Regions from separate parts of the Methylobacterium sp. TK31 genome, predicted to be linked through region 3. Evidence: predicted binding sites of a transcription regulator. Region 3 holds the regulator's gene; each other region holds the start of a gene.
What was found. Region 3 encodes PhoB, which activates phosphate uptake and scavenging genes when phosphate is short. Its sites were predicted from a motif close to TGTCATNNANCTGTCAT; they were not measured.
Positions count from the first base shown of each region.

Region 1: ppk2 (polyphosphate kinase 2) is a predicted target of PhoB. The motif match lies at 2,391-2,407, and genes of this name have one in related genera.
Region 2: ACXJY8_RS18480 (acid phosphatase) is a predicted target of PhoB. The motif match lies at 1,547-1,563, and genes of this name have one in related genera.
Region 4: ACXJY8_RS15905 (ceramide glucosyltransferase) is a predicted target of PhoB. The motif match lies at 1,063-1,079, and genes of this name have one in related genera.

Region 1 covers NZ_CM143964.1:3,459,117-3,463,264, reverse strand. Annotated here, with positions in the region: gene ACXJY8_RS16005 (patatin-like phospholipase family protein) at 1-234, shown strand, start outside; gene ACXJY8_RS16000 (ABC-F family ATP-binding cassette domain-containing protein) at 374-1,999, shown strand; gene ACXJY8_RS15995 (hypothetical protein) at 2,123-2,251, opposite strand; gene ppk2 (polyphosphate kinase 2) at 2,447-3,364, shown strand; gene ACXJY8_RS15985 (enoyl-CoA hydratase/isomerase family protein) at 3,460-4,148, shown strand, end outside.
Region 2 covers NZ_CM143964.1:3,985,900-3,990,047, forward strand. Annotated here, with positions in the region: gene ACXJY8_RS18475 (TerC family protein) at 1-370, shown strand, start outside; gene ACXJY8_RS18480 (acid phosphatase) at 626-1,486, opposite strand; gene ACXJY8_RS18485 (anti-sigma factor family protein) at 1,800-2,594, opposite strand; gene ACXJY8_RS18490 (sigma-70 family RNA polymerase sigma factor) at 2,720-3,334, opposite strand; gene ACXJY8_RS18495 (patatin-like phospholipase family protein) at 3,392-4,148, opposite strand, start outside.
Region 3 covers NZ_CM143964.1:4,682,380-4,686,527, reverse strand. Annotated here, with positions in the region: gene ACXJY8_RS21885 (matrixin family metalloprotease) at 1-764, shown strand, start outside; gene phoB (phosphate regulon transcriptional regulator PhoB) at 866-1,570, opposite strand; gene phoU (phosphate signaling complex protein PhoU) at 1,600-2,325, opposite strand; gene pstB (phosphate ABC transporter ATP-binding protein PstB) at 2,427-3,245, opposite strand; gene pstA (phosphate ABC transporter permease PstA) at 3,297-4,148, opposite strand, start outside.
Region 4 covers NZ_CM143964.1:3,435,533-3,439,680, forward strand. Annotated here, with positions in the region: gene ACXJY8_RS15895 (histone deacetylase family protein) at 1-47, opposite strand, end outside; gene ACXJY8_RS15900 (NAD(P)/FAD-dependent oxidoreductase) at 44-1,036, opposite strand; gene ACXJY8_RS15905 (ceramide glucosyltransferase) at 1,180-2,379, shown strand; gene eat (ethanolamine permease) at 2,453-3,829, shown strand; gene ACXJY8_RS15915 (FUSC family protein) at 4,051-4,148, opposite strand, start outside.

The DNA.
Region 1 (4,148 bases), 1.2 Mb from region 3:
AGCCGGGCCACCCTGGCCTCGACCTACGCCTTCACCCGCGCCAACGGCATCGGCTTCAACCTCGCCTATATCGACGAATCCGCGCCCAACACCTCGACCGCGCGCGGCTTCGACACCGGCTACATGCGCAGCCTCTACGAGGCCGGCTATCAGACGGGCCGCACCGGCACCTTCTGGCAGAAGAACGTGCCGGTGGCGCCGCTGGTGAAGGCCTCGGTCGTCGCCGCGCAATAGGCCGGCGACCGGCCGGTCGGGACGCGTGGAGCGAGGGGGCCGGTTGCGCCGGGCGCCCCTCGCGCCGGATGGTGCGGTGCGGTAGGGTCCCGTCAGCGTCCGGGTCCGTCCGGTGTCCGCCCCCGACGAGTCCCCCCGCATGATCCAGATCGAAGACCTCACCTTCAGCGCCTGGGGCCGGCGCTTCTTCGACCGCGCCAGCGTCGCCGTGCCGCCGGGGTCCAAGGTCGGGCTCGTCGGCCGCAACGGCGTCGGCAAGTCGACCCTGTTCAAGATCATCCTGGGCGAATTGCAGCCCGACGGCGGTGCCATCCTGCTGCCGAAGACGGCGCGCGTCGCCTCGGTCGACCAGGAGCATCCCGCAACCCCCGTCAGCCTGATCGACACGATCCTGGCGGCGGATGTGGAGCGCGAGGCCCTGAACGCCGAGCTCGAGACCGCCGCGCCCGAGCGCCTGGGCGAGATCTATGGCCGCCTCATCGAGATCGACGCCGACCGGGCGCCGGCCCGGGCCGGCGAGATCCTGGCCGGCCTCGGCTTCTCGGTCGAGGACCTGACCCGGCCGATGGCGGAATTCTCCGGCGGCTGGCGCATGCGCGTGGCGCTGGCCGCCGCCCTTTTCGCCGAGCCGGACATGCTTTTGCTGGACGAGCCCACCAACTACCTGGATCTCGAGGGGGCTCTCTGGCTGGAGGCGCGACTCAAGCGCTACCCGCACTCGGCCCTGATCATCAGCCACGACCGCGAACTCCTGAACAATTCGGTGGACGCGATCCTGCACGTGGCCGGCGGCAAGCTCGAGCTCTACGCGGGCGGCTACGACGATTTCGAGAAGCGAAGGGCCGAGAAGGCCCGCCTCCAGGCCTCGACCAAGCAGAAGCAGGAGGCCGAGCGCGCGCATCTCCAGAGCTTCATCGACCGGTTCAAGGCCAAGGCCTCGAAGGCGGCCCAGGCGCAGTCCCGCGTCAAGCGCCTCGCCAAGCTAGAGCCGATCGCCACCACCATCGAAGAGCACGTGGCGCCGTTTCACCTGCCCTCGCCGAAGCGCCCCCTGGCGCCGCCCCTGATGCACCTGACGAACGCCACCATCGCGTATGGCGACGATGCGCCGGTGCTGCGCGACCTCAACCTCACCCTGGACGTCGACGACCGCATCGGACTGCTCGGCGTCAACGGGGCCGGCAAGTCGACCTTCGCCAAGATGGCGGCCGGTGCGCTCCAGGTGCGCGACGGACGGATGGTGCGGGAGGGCCGGGTGCAGGTCGGCTGGTTCCACCAGCACCAGATCGAGGCCCTCGACCCGAAGGACACGCCGCTGGCCATCATCCGTCGCGAGCGGCCCGACGACAGCGAATCCGCACGGCGCGCCAAGCTCGCCAGCTTCGGCCTCGCCTTCGACAAGCAGGAGACGACGGTGGATGCGCTGTCGGGCGGAGAGCGCGCGCGGCTGCTCCTCAACCTCGTGGCGATGCAGGCGCCGCACCTGCTGATCCTCGACGAGCCGACCAACCACCTCGACATCGACAGCCGGAGGGCACTCCTCGACGCGCTGAACGATTACGGAGGGGCGGTCATCCTCATCACCCACGACCGCTCGCTGATGGAGCTGGTGGCAGATCGCCTGTGGCTGGCCGCGGACAACACGGTGAAGCCGTTTGCCGGCGACATGGATGATTATGCGAAGTTCGTGCTCGACCGGACCCGCGCCGGCCAGCGTGCGCCCGGGCAGGGACGCGAAAAGAAGGCGAAGCGCCGAGCGGCCTGAGCCGCGAGGGCGTCCGGGCTCCGGAAGGGCCCGGATCGCGAAGGCGGCGGAGTTCCGGGCGGCCCGCGCCGCCCGGCTCGCAGAGACCGGTTCCGTATGGGGCCGTTCCCTGCGCCGGACTTTCTACTTGCGCAGGATCTTCGTCACGAGGCGGCCGAGCGGCGTGCCGGAATCGTAGTTGCGGTCGTCGCGGACCACGGGACGGTCCTCGTTGCCGAGGAGCTTGGTGACGATGCGTCCGATCAGGCTCATGGGTGGACCCTCTTGCTGTATGGGGCGCCGGGCAGGCCGGACTCGCGGCCCGCGAAATGGCGCAGCTTGTCTCTCAACCCGCGGGACGCGGTCCCCGTTCCCTCCAGCGGTCGGTCGCCCCGCCGCGCCGTATCAAGCCTGTCATGAAGCCGTGATCTAACCTTGGCTGTTAAGGCGGCAGGGATGGACTTTCACATGGACGGCGGGCAACGGGCAGCGGAGGTCGAGGCGATCCGCCGGGAGGTCGCCGACGACATCGACGAGGAACTCGAACTCGAGATGGAGGACGAGCGCCTGGAGCGCCTCGCCGGCGAACTCGGCCGTCCTTCCCGTCCGCCCGGCCTCGACCGCAAGGTCTATTTCCGCGAGCTGTTCCGCCTCCAGCACGAGTTGGTGCGCCTGCAGGACTGGGTCCAGGCCCACAAGCTGCGCGTCGTCGTGATCTTCGAAGGGCGCGACTCCGCTGGCAAGGGCGGCGTGATCAAGCGCATCACCCAGCGGCTCAACCCGCGCGTCTGCCGCGTCGCGGCGCTGCCCGCCCCGAGCGAGCGCGAGCGCACGCAATGGTATTTCCAGCGCTACGTCGCCCATCTGCCGGCCGCCGGCGAGATCGTGCTGTTCGACCGCTCCTGGTACAACCGCGCCGGCGTCGAGCGCGTGATGGGCTTCTGCTCGGCCGACGAGGTGGAGGAGTTCTTCCGCTCCGTTCCCGAATTCGAGCGCATGCTGACACGCTCTGGGATCATCGTGCTGAAATACTGGTTCTCGATCACCGACGAGGAGCAGGCCTTCCGCTTCCACATGCGCATCCACGATCCCCTGAAGCAGTGGAAGCTCTCGCCGATGGACGTGCAGTCCCGCCGCCGCTGGGAGGACTACACCAAGGCCAAGGAGGACATGCTCGCCCGGACCCATATCCCGGAGGCACCGTGGTGGGTGGTCGAGGCCGTCGACAAGAAGCGCGCCCGGCTCAACTGCATCAGCCACTTCCTCGCGCAGATCCCCTACGGCGACGTCGAGCATCCGCCCGTGCACCTGCCGGACCGGGAGCGCCACGACGACTACACCCGCCACCCCGTGCCGCCCGAGATGTTCGTGCCCGCGGTGTTCTGAGACGGAGGGAGGCGAGCCGGCCGCTTGCCCCGGCCGGCTTCGATGGGCGAGAGGGTAGCGCAGGCTTTCCGCGCCTGCGCGCCCAGGGACCCGGCATGACCGATACCAACCAGACCCATACCGAGGACCTTCTCTTCGCGGTCGAGGGCAGCATCGCCCGCCTCACCCTCAACCGGCCGCAGGCACGCAACGCGCTCACCTTCGGCATGTACCAGGGGCTAATCGACGCCTGCGCGCGCATCGAGGCGGACGGGGACATCAAGGCCCTCGTCATCACGGGGGCGGGCGACAAGGCCTTCGCGGCCGGCACCGACATCGCCCAGTTCCGGAGCTTTTCGAGCGCCCAGGACGCGATCGCCTACGAGCGCTTCATGGATCGGGTGATGGGTGCGCTGGAGCGCCTGCCCGTGCCGACCATCGCGGCGATCGCCGGCGCCTGCACCGGGGGCGGGGCGGCCATCGCGGCGGCCTGCGACCTGCGGCTCGCCACCCGGGACGCCCGGCTCGGTTTCCCCATCGCCCGGACCTTGGGCAACTGCCTCTCCCTCGGCAACCTGCGCCGGCTCTCCGCCCTGATCGGCCCGGCGCGGGTGAAGGACATGATCTTCACCGCCCGCCTCGTCGGGGCCGAGGAGGCCCTGGCCATCGGACTCGTCGGCGAGGTCCTGCCCGATGCCGAGACCCTGGCGACCCGCGCCGCGGAACTCGCGGCCCTGGTCGCCAGTCACGCGCCGCTCACCCTGCGGGCGACCAAGGAGGGTCTGCGCCGCCTCCAGGACGCGGA
Region 2 (4,148 bases), 700 kb from region 3:
CGGCTTCGCCGCCGCCATCGGCCAGATCCTCGTTCTCGACCTCGTGTTCTCCATCGACAGCATCATCACGGCGGTGGGCATGACCGAGCACGTGCCGATCATGGTGATCGCCGTCGTCACGGCCGTGACCGTGATGCTGCTGGCCGCCGACCCGCTCTCGCGCTTCATCGCCGCCAATCCGACGGTGGTCATGCTGGCGCTGGGCTTCCTCATCATGATCGGCATGACGCTGATCGCCGAGGGCTTCGGCGCCCACGTGCCGAAGGGGTACATCTACACCGCCATGGCCTTCTCGGCCGCCGTGGAGGGGCTGAACATGCTGGCCCGGCGCCGCAAGCGCACCCGGGCGGGAGCCCCGACCCGGACCTGAAACGCCATGGTTAACGTTTCACGGGAAAACCCGTGAGCAGGCCCGGCCGAGCGATCGGCCGGGCCTGCTCACGTTCGGGCTCGCTCGCGTCCGGACCGGCTCGCAACCGGACCCTGCCGCGCCGATGCCAAGGCCGACGTGCCGGAATGTGATCGCGCGCCCGTCCCGACAGGGTCACGCGGCGTCCGGACCGGCAAATCGGCCCGGACGTGCCTTGCGAAAGGGGCCTCGACCCTCGGCCGGATCGGATGAGGGCTAGAGCACGGGCTCGCGCGCGGCCGCTTCCTCACGGGCACAGACCGCCCGATCGGGGGCCGGGCCACCGGCGGTCACGAGCTTTGCGAGCTCGGCACGGGCCTTCTCCAGATCGGCCCGGAAACCGGCATCGCCCTGGAGGGCGGCGAAGACCGCGCTGGCGGCCGTGCGGCCGGCCTCGATGTCGCTGGCCCAGTGCAGGCCGCAGACGATGCGGCTCTCGCCGTAGGAGCGGGCCCGGACGAAGAACTGGGTCGCCTTCTCGGGCATCAGGGCCGCCATGATCGCCGCGTAGGTCCAGGCCTGCGTCGCGTGGCTCGACGGGAAGCTGAAGGCGTTGCCGAGATCGGAGGTGCGCATCACGCAGATCTCCGCGTCGTTGCCGACGAAGGGGCGCAGGCGGCGATAATGCAGCTTCGGGGCCCGGGTCGCCTGCGCGATGTCGAGGCGTGCGCGCTCCATCAGGGTCATCAGGGCGGGCGCGCGCGACTGCTCGATGCGCTGGCCGATGACGCAGGCGAAATCGTCGAGGATCGCGGAGGCGCCGTCGGCCACATCGGTCGTGGCCAGGGTCCAGCGCGGGGTTCCCTTGAGGGACCGGGTGGCGACGAAGGCCGCCTTGTCCGCGGCCTCGGCCGCCGACTGGCCCCGGGGCGGCGGGCCGAGGATCGCCACGGTGTCGGGGGCCTGGGTCTCCGAGAGGTAGGGCGCCCGGGCCGGCTTGCCGGGCGTCAGCGGCGCGGCGCTGACGGAGGGGGCGGAAGTCGGCTTCTGCGCCGTCTCCTCCGCCTGCACCGCCGCGGGCACGCCTCCGATCGGCACGACCGCGAGGAACGTCAGGATCTGGGACAGGCGGGCCATCGGCGTCTCGGTATCGGAGGTCAGCACAGAGCAGGTGATGCGTCAGTATAGAACGCCTTTACAACAGGCCTATGGCAGGCCTGATCTGAACGCGGACGAAATTGCCGCCGGTGTCTCGCCGGACCGCCCGAATTTCGAGGGAGGCCGGATCTTTTTGCGCCCCCGCACGGTCCGGCTCCGCCCAGGCAGGGAGGCCGCCGGCGAGCGGCTCGGGCGCGAGACGACCCTACGCGACGAGGCGCGGCGGAGGATCCGCCGCGCCTCGGGGCAGGCTGGTCGCAGGGGGCACGGGCCGCTCCGGCCCGACGCCGGGTCAGAGCTTCGTCGCGGTCCGGCCGGCAAGGCTGCGCGCCGCGGTCTCGAGACCCGCCTGGTCGTGCCCGCCGCTGAGGGCATAGGCGGAGCGGCCCGCGGTCCAGTAGGCGGTCTCGCCGTCGCCGGGGCTCGTGACCTCGCTCGGGGCGACGTGGCCGTCGAGGTTGCGGGTGGCGAAGAGCGAGACCTCGCCGAGCTTGCCCGCGTCGATCATCACCTCGATGCCGGTGCCGTGCCGGGCCGGCACCACCTGCACGTCGCGCACCGTCCAGTCGGACGGCAGGTCGGGCAGGGCGATGCCGGTGGCCGCGGCGATGCCGGCACGGTCGTAGGGCTGGGTCTGGCTGCCCCGCTGCGCGGCGATGCGGGCGCGGACCTGCGCCGCCTCGCGGGCGTGGCGGGCATCCGCCACCAGGGCCGGATCGACGGGGGAGGCGAAGGTGTCCGGCACGCCGAGGAAGGGGCCGTCCGAATGGGCGAGCCAGCCGGTGCCGACGAGGAGCGCGATCACGGCGGCCCGGCGCAGGCGGTCGCCGAACCGGCGCCAGGCCAGGCTGCGGTCGAGCCGGCGCGCGGCGGCCCGGTTGCGCTCCGGTCCCGGGCCCGGAAGGATGGCGAAGGCCTGCCGCAGGGCATCGCGGTCATGCAGTTCGGCCATGATCCGCGCGGCGGTCTCGGGGTTGCGCGCCAGATGCGCCTCCACGTCGAGGCGGCGCATGCCGTCGAGCTGCCCGTCCACGAAGGCGGTGAGGTCGTTCTCGGTGATCGGATCGATCATCGCGGTCTGTTCCATGGCGTCGGCTCCGGTCGGATACAGGGGGCGCGTCCCCGGACATGGAGTCCCGGCCGCGCTGGGGACGGATCGGCCTGTCGCCGGCGCTCCGTCCCGGTCTTCTAAACTGTCGGGTCTTCCAAAACTCAGGTGTCGCCGACGGCCCGGCGCGGCGCGGCGTCCGGATCGTCCTGGGCGACGAGGCGCAGGCGCGGCCGCTCGGCGGCGAGGCGCTGGCGCCGCTCGGCGACGCCCCCGCCCTGCCGCTCGCCCTCCTCGAAGGCCCGTAGGGCGGCGCGCCCCCGGCCGAGCCGCGACATCAGCGTCCCGATGGGAATGCCGAGCACGGCGGCCGCGTCGGCGTAGGCCATGCCCTCCAGGGTGACGAGGTGAAGGGCGGCGCGCTGCTCCTCCGGAAGGGTCAGGAAGGCGCGGCGGATCTGCGCCAGGCGGACCTGGGCCTCCTGGGCCGGGGGCGCCATCTCCTCGCTCATCTGGACCAGCGTGTCGGCGTGGCGGGCCTCGACCCGCTTCCGGCGCTGCTCGTCGATGAAGACGTTGTGCAGCACCGTCATCATCCAGGTGCGCAGATTGGTGTTCGGCCGCGCCGCCTGGCCCGATTCTAGGGCCCGCACCAGGGCGTCGTGCACGAGATCGTCGGCCCGCAGGGTGTCGCGCGTCAGGGCCCGGGCGTAGCGCCGCAGCGGCACGAGCAGGTCGACGATGGCGGCGGGGCCGGTCCGGTTCGGTTCGGTCGTCATAAGAGCATCAACGCACGAACCCGGGCGCTTAATCCAGCCGCCCGGCGCACAAACGCATCAGCGGTAGGTCGCCTCCAGGTCGAGGGTGCAGCGCCGGCCGATCTGGTCGTAGTTCTCGGCGATCCAGGCCTGGGCCGCGCCGCGGCCCTTGTCGCGCAGGCGCTCGAACACCCGCCAGCGGGCATCGAGGCGCGAGGAGGCCTGGTACTCGTCGAGGGCCCCGGTGCCGTCGATGCGGTGGACGTATTGCGAGCGGTACTCGCCCCGGCCGAGCACGCCTTCGGCGATCAGGTGATCGACGAAGTCGATGGCGCGCAGCTCGCGCATCAGGTTGGCGTTGAAGGTGATCTCGTTGAGGCGGTCCTGGATCTCCTGCGGCGTGCGCGGCGTCTCGCGGCGCTCCACCGGGTTGATCTGGACCAGGACGATGTCGCGGGTCTCGGCGCCGCGATAGAGGGGATAGAGCGGCGGGTTGCCCAGGTAGCCGCCATCCCAGTACGGCACGCCGTCGATCTCCACCGCCTGGAACACCGTCGGCAGGCAGGCCGAGGCCATGAGGTGATCGACGTCGAGGGTCGCGCGCTCGAAGACCGCGAGCTTGCCGGTCCAGACATTGGTGGCGGACACGAAGACCGACGCCGTCTCGGCCGCGCGCAGGCGCTCGAAATCCACCTGGGCCGCCAGCACCTTGCGCAGCGGATTGTAGTTGAGGGGATTCGACGTGTAGGGGCTGATCCTCAGCGCCCGGCTCCAGAACTCCGCGACGGGGTTGTTCGACCAGAACTCGAACAGGCCGCTGAAGGCGCGGCGCTGG
Region 3 (4,148 bases):
ACAGCGGCGAGGGCTGGCACGCCGCCGGCGCCCGGGTGGTCAGCACCCAGAACGTCGACCTCGCGGTGGTGGCCCTGCACGAGATCGGCCACGCCCTCGGCCTCGACCACTACAACGCCAAGCCCGAGGTGATGAACGCGGTCCTGAACCCCTCCATCACCGCCCTCGGGGCGGGCGACATCGCGGGCATCCAGGCCCTCTACGGCGCTCCGGTGGTCCCGGCGGCGTCCGTGACGCCCGTCGCGAGCCCCACCGTCACCAGCCCTCCCGTCGCCAGCGCCCCGGCCGAGGGCGCCGTCACGGCGGTGTACCGGTTCTACGACACCCATACGGGCGACCATTTCTACACGACGAGCACGGCCGAGAAGGCGCAGATCCAGCAGACGCTGCCCTGGTTCAGCTACGAGGGCACGCCGTGGGCGGCCCCGGCCAAGGGCGCGGGCACCGTCGACGTGTTCCGGTTCTTCGACACCGCCTCGAACGCCCACTTCTTCACCACGAGCGTGTCGGAGCGCGACCAGGTCATCAAGACCGCCCCGACCTACAAGTACGAGGGCGTCGCCTTCGAGGCCTATGCGGATGCGGGTGCGCCGGGGAGCGTGACCCTGGAGCGCTTCTTCAACACTCAGACCGGCCAGCACCACTTCGCCGGCAATGCCGAGGAGGCCGCCGGCATCAACCACGGCGCCGCCGGCCCGGGCTGGATCGACGAGGGCAAGGCCTTCACCGTGCACCTCCCCACCGACACGATGCTTTTCGCCTAGGCGGCGGGCTCGGCTGTTCGCCTGAGGGCGGGCTTGGCCGTTCGCCTAGCGGCGGGCTTGGCCGTTCGCCTGAGGGCGGGCACGGCTCGGCGCCGGGTCGGCTACTCCGCCTCCGCCTCGAACATCTCGTCGAAGGAGTAGCCCGAGCCGCGCACGGTGCGGATCGGATCGCTCTGGCGCGGGCGGTTCAGGGCCTTGCGCAGGCGCCCGACATGGACGTCGACGGTCCGCTCGTCGATGTAGACGTCGTGGCCCCAGACCCCGTCGAGGAGCTGCTCGCGGGAGAACACCCGGCCGGGGCTCTGCATCAGGAATTCGAGGAGCTTGAACTCGGTCGGCCCGAGATGGATCTCGCGGCCCTCCCGGCGGATGCGGTGGCTGACCCGGTCGAGCTCGATGTCGCCGGCCACCAGCAGGTTGGCCACGTGGGCGGGCTTGGCCCGGCGCAGCAGGGCCCGGACCCGGGCGAGGAGCTCGGGCACCGAGAACGGCTTGACGATGTAGTCGTCCGCCCCCGTGCCGAGGCCGCGGATGCGGTCGCCCTCCTCGCCCCGCGCGGTGAGCATGATCACCGGCAGCCGCTCGGTCTCGCGCCGGGCGCGGATGCGGCGGCAGAGCTCGATCCCCGACAGGGCCGGCAGCATCCAGTCGAGCAGGACGAGGTCGGGGACCTGCTCCTGCAGGCGCAGGTCCGCCTCGTCGCCGCGGGCAGCCGAGTCGACGACGAAGCCCTCGGCCTCGAGGTTGTAGCGGAGGAGGAGGGTCAGGGCCTCCTCGTCCTCGACGATCAGGATACGCGTACTCATCGTGCGCTTTCGATCAGATCGGCGCGGGGTCAGACCGTGCCGGGCAGGTCCACGGTGGCGTAGTTGGACGCGTCGTTCTTCGGGCGCTCGCGCTCGGCCAGGAGGTTCTCGCCGGTGACGAGGTAGTGGATCGTCTCGGCGATGTTGGTGGTGTGGTCGCCGATGCGCTCGATGTTCTTGGCCACGAACAGCAGGTGCGTGCAGAACGAGATGTTGCGCGGATCCTCCATCATGTAGGTCAGGAGTTCGCGGAAGAGCGAGTTGTAGAGCGCGTCGATGGCGTCGTCGCGCTCCCAGACGTGGAGGGCCGCCTTGATGTCGCGGCCGGTATAGGCGTCGAGCACGTCCTTGAGCTGCTCCTGGACCAGGTCGCTCATGTGCTGGACGCCGATGACGATCTTCTGCGGCTGGATCTGGTCGGCGATCGCCACCACGCGCTTGGCGACGTTCTTGGCGAGGTCGCCGATGCGCTCGATGTCGTTCGAGACGCGGATCGCCGTCACCGTCTCGCGCAGGTCGATGGCCAGGGGCTGGCGCCGGGCGATGAGCAGGATCGCCCGCTCCTCGATCTCGCGCTGGAGGGTGTCGAGCCGGGCATCGGCGGCGATCACCGCCTGGGCCAGGGCCGAGTCGCGGCGCACCAGGGCCTGTCCGGCCTCGGCCATCATCTTCTCGGCGATGCCGCCCATCTCGGAGATCGAGCGGCGCAGATCCTCGAGGTCGGTGTCGTAGGAGGTGACGATGTGGTCGGGCATGGGTGTGCTCCTCGATCGGGCCTCCTGTCGGGTGCCCGCCCTGATGGTGTCTGGCGCGGGCCGGAACCGGCCCGCACGGGTCGGTTCCGACCTGCCGAGGATCAGCCGAAGCGGCCGGTGATGTAGTCCTGCGTCTGGCGCTTCTCGGGATTCATGAAGATGCGCGTCGTCGGCCCGAACTCCACCAGTTCGCCGAGATACATGAACGCGGTGAACTGCGAGATGCGCGCCGCCTGCTGCATGTTGTGCGTGACGATGACGATCGTGAATTCCGAGCGCAGCTGCTCGATCAGCTCCTCGATGCGGCCGGTGGAGATCGGGTCGAGGGCCGAGGTCGGCTCGTCGAACAGGATCACCTCGGGACGCTGGGCCACGGTGCGGGCGATGCAGAGGCGCTGCTGCTGGCCGCCGGAGAGGCCCATGCCGGACTGCTTGAGCTTGTCCTTCACCTCGTCCCAGAGGGCGGCCTTGCGGAGCGATTCCTCGACGCGCACGTCGAGGTCGGCCTTGGGCAGCTTCTCGTAGAGGCGCAGGCCGAAGGCGACGTTGTCGTAGATCGACATCGGGAACGGGGTCGGCTTCTGGAACACCATGCCGATGCGCGAGCGCAGCTCGTTGAGGTCGACCCGGGAATCCAGGACGTTCTGGCCGTCGAGGAGGATCTCGCCCTCCGCGCGCTGCTCCGGATACAGGCTGTAGATCCGGTTGAAGGTGCGCAGCAGGGTCGACTTCCCGCAGCCCGACGGGCCGATCAGCGCCGTGACCTGGCGGTCGTGGAAGTTGAGGTTCACCGACTTCAGGCCATGGAAGCTGCCATAGTAGAAGTTCAGGTCCTTCACGGCGATGCGGACCGGAGAGGTCTCGTCGGCCTTGTGGCGTCCGGTGAGCTGCGCGGACGTGATCCCGGGGGCGGCGTTCATCGGTTCAAGATCCTGTCGGTCGGAAGGCGGGGGATTGCGGCGCGCCGGAGGTCAGCGCGAGCGCTCGGACTTGATGACGAAGCGGGCCACGATCGACAGGGCGAGGATCGTGACGGTGATCAGCAGGGCGCCGGCCCAGGCCAGCTGCTGCCAGTTCGGGTAGGGCGAGAGCGCGAACTGGTAGATCATCACGGGCAAGTTCGGGATGCCGCCCATCAGGTTGCCGCCGAACCAGCTGTTGTTGTTCAGCGCGGTGAAGAGCAGCGGCGCGGTCTCGCCGGCGATGCGGGCGAGCGCCAGGATGATGCCGGTGACGATGCCGGCGCTGGCGCCGCGCCAGGTGATGCTCTTGATCACGATGGAGGGCGGGGCGCCCAGCGCCGCGCCGGCCTCGCGCAGGGTCGCGGGCACGAGGCGCAGCATGTCCTCGGTGGTGCGCACGATGACCGGGGTGGCGATGATGGCGAGCGCCACCGCGCCGGCCCAGCCGGAATAGGAGCCCATCGGGCGCACCATCAGCGTGTAGACGAACAGGCCGATCAGGATCGAGGGCGCCGAGAGCAGGATGTCGTTGAGGAAGCGGATGACGTCGGCGAGCTTCGAGTTGCGGCCGTACTCCGCCAGGAAGGTGCCGGCCATCACGCCGACCGGGGTCGCCACCAGGATGCCCAGGAGGGTCATCACCAGGCTGCCGAGGATCGCGTTGGCGATGCCGCCGCCCTCGGAGCCGGGGCCCGGCGTCGGCTCGGTGAAGAGGGTGGGCGAGAAGCCCTTGATGCCCTCGACCACCAGCATGAACAGGATCGAGCCGAGGACGACGATGCCGACCAGGGTCGCGAGGGTGCTGGCCAGGATCAGGGTCTTGTCGGCGATCCGGCGGCTGGAGCGGATTCGGCTGATCCG
Region 4 (4,148 bases), 1.2 Mb from region 3:
GGCAGGGTCGCCTCGTAGGCCGGATGGAAGACGATGGGCAGGCTCATCGAAAATCCGCGATCAGCCGGTCCGCCAGGGCGAGCCCGCTGTCGTAGGCGGCCTCGATCCGCGGCCCGAGGCAGCCGTCGCCGGCATAGCCGAGGCGCCGATCCGGATCGTAGAGGCAGGGCGCGCCGCAGGTCTCCTCCACGAGGGCGTAGCGCCAGCGATGGGCGCGGGCCCGGATGGGGGCGACGACCCCGCCGGACAGGTCGCCGACGGCCGCGAGCAGGGCCGCCTCCACCGCCTCCGGCGTCTCCTCGAGATGGGCCCTCGACCAGCCGGGCGTGGCATGGACGGTATAGGCGGGCGGCGTCGCCGGCCGCCCGGGCTTCACGCCCTCGCGGAACAGGGCGGCGATGGGCCCCGTCGCGGGGCGCAGGACGTCACCCGGGAAGACGTCGCCCGGGAAGATATCGCCAGGGAAGCCGTCGCCCGGGATCGCGAGGTCCTGTCCGAGCGCCAGCATCAGCGACCAGCAGGGCGCGTAGGAGGCCCGCTCGATGCCGGGCAGCGCGTGGCCGCTCGCCGCGAGGAGGCGCAGGGCCTGCGGACCCGGCAGCGTCAGCAGCACCGCGTCGAAGGTCCGGTCCTCGCCGGCCTCCGCCAGGGCAACCCGCCAGCCGCGTCCGCTTCGGGCCAGCGCCGTGACGGTGCGGCCGACCTGGACGTCGAGCCCGGCGAGGAGGTCGCGCACGGGCGCGGTCATATCGGGAACGGCGGTGACGCTGCCGGCGGCGTCGTAGGGCGCGACGAGGCCGCGGGTCTCCCAGTCGGCGAGTCGGGCGCGGAAGGCGGGGCCGTGCGCCCGGATCACCTGCGCGCCGTGATCGAAGGCGAGGCCGGTCTCGCGGTCGCGGCGGTGCGCCATGCGGCCGCCGGGCTGCCGGCCCTTGTCGAACACCGCGACGGGATACCCGGCCTCGTGGAGGCGGCGCGCCGCGCTCGCCCCCGCCATCCCGGCCCCCACGATCGCCACCCGCACCGGTTCCGCCACCCGTGTCTCCCGCCGTCGTCCCGGGTTGTCATACGACTGAAGCATCGCGGCTGTTAGGGGCGCTGTGCAGCCGGGGACGCGACGCGGTGTCCGATCCGCGACCGGCCGCGATTTCGGGACCACGCGAACGGGAGACGTCGCGGATGTGGGATCAGGCGTTGCGGGACCTGTCGGAGCCGAGCGCCGCCGTCGCGCTCGGGTTGTGCGTCGCCCTGACGCTGATCAATCTCGTGGGCATCGCGGTGGCGGCCCTGCGGATCGGACGGCGCAACGGCGCGTCGGTGTTCCCGGCCGGCGCCCCGGTCTCCCTGGTCCGGCCGGTCTGCGGCGTCGAGCCCTTCAGCGAGGAGCTGCTGACCCGCGGCTTCCACCTCGCCCATCCCGCCTACGAGCTGATCTTCTGCGTCGCCAACGGCGCCGATCCCATCGTCCCGCTCCTGGAGCGCCTGATGGCGGGCAATCCGCAGGTGCCCGCGCGCCTGATCGTCGGCGACGAGCGGATCAGCGACAACCCGAAGCTCAACAACTGCGTCCGCGGCTGGGAGGCGGCCCGCCACGACTGGGTCGTGCTCGCCGACTCGAACGTCGCGATGCCGCCGGACTACCTACAACAGCTGCAGGCGGCCTGGCGCCCCGATACCGGCCTCGTCTGCTCGACGCCGATCGGCGCCCGCCCCACCGGCCTGTTCGCCGCGGTGGAATGCGCCTTCCTCAACACCCTGCAGGCGCGCTGGCAATATACCGGGGAAGCCCTCGGCCTCGGCTTCGCCCAGGGCAAGAGCATGCTCTGGCACAAGCCGTTCCTCGAGGCGCGCGGCGGCATCCGGGCGCTGGCGGCCGAGATCGCCGAGGATGCGGCGGCGACGAAGCTCGTGCGCGCGGCGGGCGCCCGGGTCCACCTCGTGGCCGACCCCTTCGATCAGCCCCTCGGGCGCCGCAGCCTTGCGGAAATCTGGTCGCGGCAGCTGCGCTGGGCCCGCCTGCGCCGGGTGACGTTCCCGCTGTTCTTCGCCCCCGAGATCGGCTGCGGCCCGCTCCTGCCCTTCGCCATCGCCCTGGCGGCCGTGCCGTCCCTCGCGCTGGCGACCCTCCTCCTCGGGCTCATCGGGCTCTGGTATGGGGCCGAGATCGTCCTGGCGGCCCGGGCGGGCTGGTACCGGCACCCCCGGCTCCTCCTCGCCTTCCTGATCCGCGATGCCCTGATCCCGTTCCTCTGGACCGGCGCCTGGATGCGCGGGGCCATCGTCTGGCGCGGCAACCCCATGGACATCCGGGCGAAGGCGCCCGAACCCTCGGGCCGCAAACCGTGGCGGCGGCTGCGGCCGGGCGCCAGCGCGGCCTGAGGGCGGCCGCGGCGGCAGCGCTCTTGCTTCGCGGTCCACCGCCCGCAGCGGGCGGACCGAAGGGGCCAGGGCCATGCAGACCGAGACCGAGGGACTCCACAAGGGCCTGAACGCCTTCCACCTCTGGGGCATCGCGGTCGGGCTCGTGATCTCGGGGGAGTATTTCGGCTGGAGCTACGGCTGGGCCTCCGCCGGCACCCTCGGCTTCCTGATCACCACCACGGCGGTGGCGGCGATGTACGTCGCCTTCATCTTCAGCTTCACCGAACTGACCACCGCGATCCCGCAGGCCGGCGGCCCCTTCGCCTACAGCCGGCGGGCCTTCGGGCCGGTGGGCGGCTGCATCGCCGGCTACGCGACGCTGATCGAGTTCGTCTTCGCCCCGCCCGCCATCGCCCTGGCGATCGGCGCCTATCTCAACGTGCAGTTCCCGAGCCTCGACCCGAAGCACGCGGCTCTGGGCGCCTACCTCGTCTTCATGACCCTGAACATCGTCGGCGTACAGATCGCCGCCACCTTCGAGCTCTTCGTGACGATCCTGGCGGTGGCCGAGCTCCTCGTCTTCATGGGCGTCGTCGCACCGGCCTTCGCCTGGTCGAATTTCGCCGCCAACGGCTGGGCCGGCACGGACACGTTCGGCCTGCCGGCCATCGGCGGCATGTTCGCCGCGATCCCGTTCGCGATCTGGTTCTTCCTCGCCATCGAGGGCGTGGCGATGGCCGCCGAGGAAGCCAAGGACCCGAAGCGCACCATCCCGGTCGCCTACATCACCGGCGTGCTGACCCTGACGGCCCTGGCCTTCGGGGTGATGATCTTCGCCGGCGGTGCGGGCGACTGGCGAACCCTGAGCAACCTCAACGACCCCCTGCCCCAGGCGATGAAGGGTGTGGTCGGCGAATCCAGCGGCTGGCTGCACATGCTGGTCTGGCTCGGCCTGTTCGGCCTCGTCGCCTCGTTCCACGGCATCATCATGGGGTATTCGCGCCAGATCTTCGCGCTCGCCCGGGCCGGCTTCCTGCCCCGCGGCCTCGCCCGGGTGCATCCGCGCTACCGCACGCCCCACATCGCCACCCTCGCCGGGGGCGTGGTCGGGATCGCGGCGATCTACAGCGACAACCTCGTCACCATCGCCGGGCAGTCGCTCACCGCCAGCATCGTCACCATGGCGGTGTTCGGCGCGCTGGTGATGTACGGCATGAGCATGGCGAGCCTGTTCCGGCTCCGCCGGGCCGAGCCGGACCTCGCCCGGCCGTACCGCGCGCCGCTCTACCCCGCCGCGCCCGCCTTCGCCCTGCTGATGGCGGCGATCTGCTTCGTCGCCCTGGTGATCTACAACCCGGCGATCTTCGCGATCTTCCTCGCCGTCATGGTCCTGGCCGTGCTCGCCTCGAAGTGGCTGGCGACCCCGGGCGCGGTGGTGGGCAAGCCGGCCTACGATCCGGTGCTGTGAGGGCGTGGCATGGCCCAACGACGTTCCGCGCCCTCCCGGCTGAGGTTCTTCGAGCCTCAATGGATCGAGGATTCCGCGCAGGGTCACGTGAGCATCGCTCGATCACCCGATATCCGCACTTTCGTCGAACCTGACCGAACGTGAAGCTGAAAACAGTCCGGACTCGGTTCCCGGCAATCAGGCCCATTGAAGCATCGAGAGCCTCCGCTGCGCTGCTCGCGCTAGGTTTCGGCCTCCGGCGTCGCCGCCGAGACGGCGCGGACGATTCCTGCACCAGATCGGTCCAAACTGGATCGGTGCCGAGGGCCGTCGCGCGCAC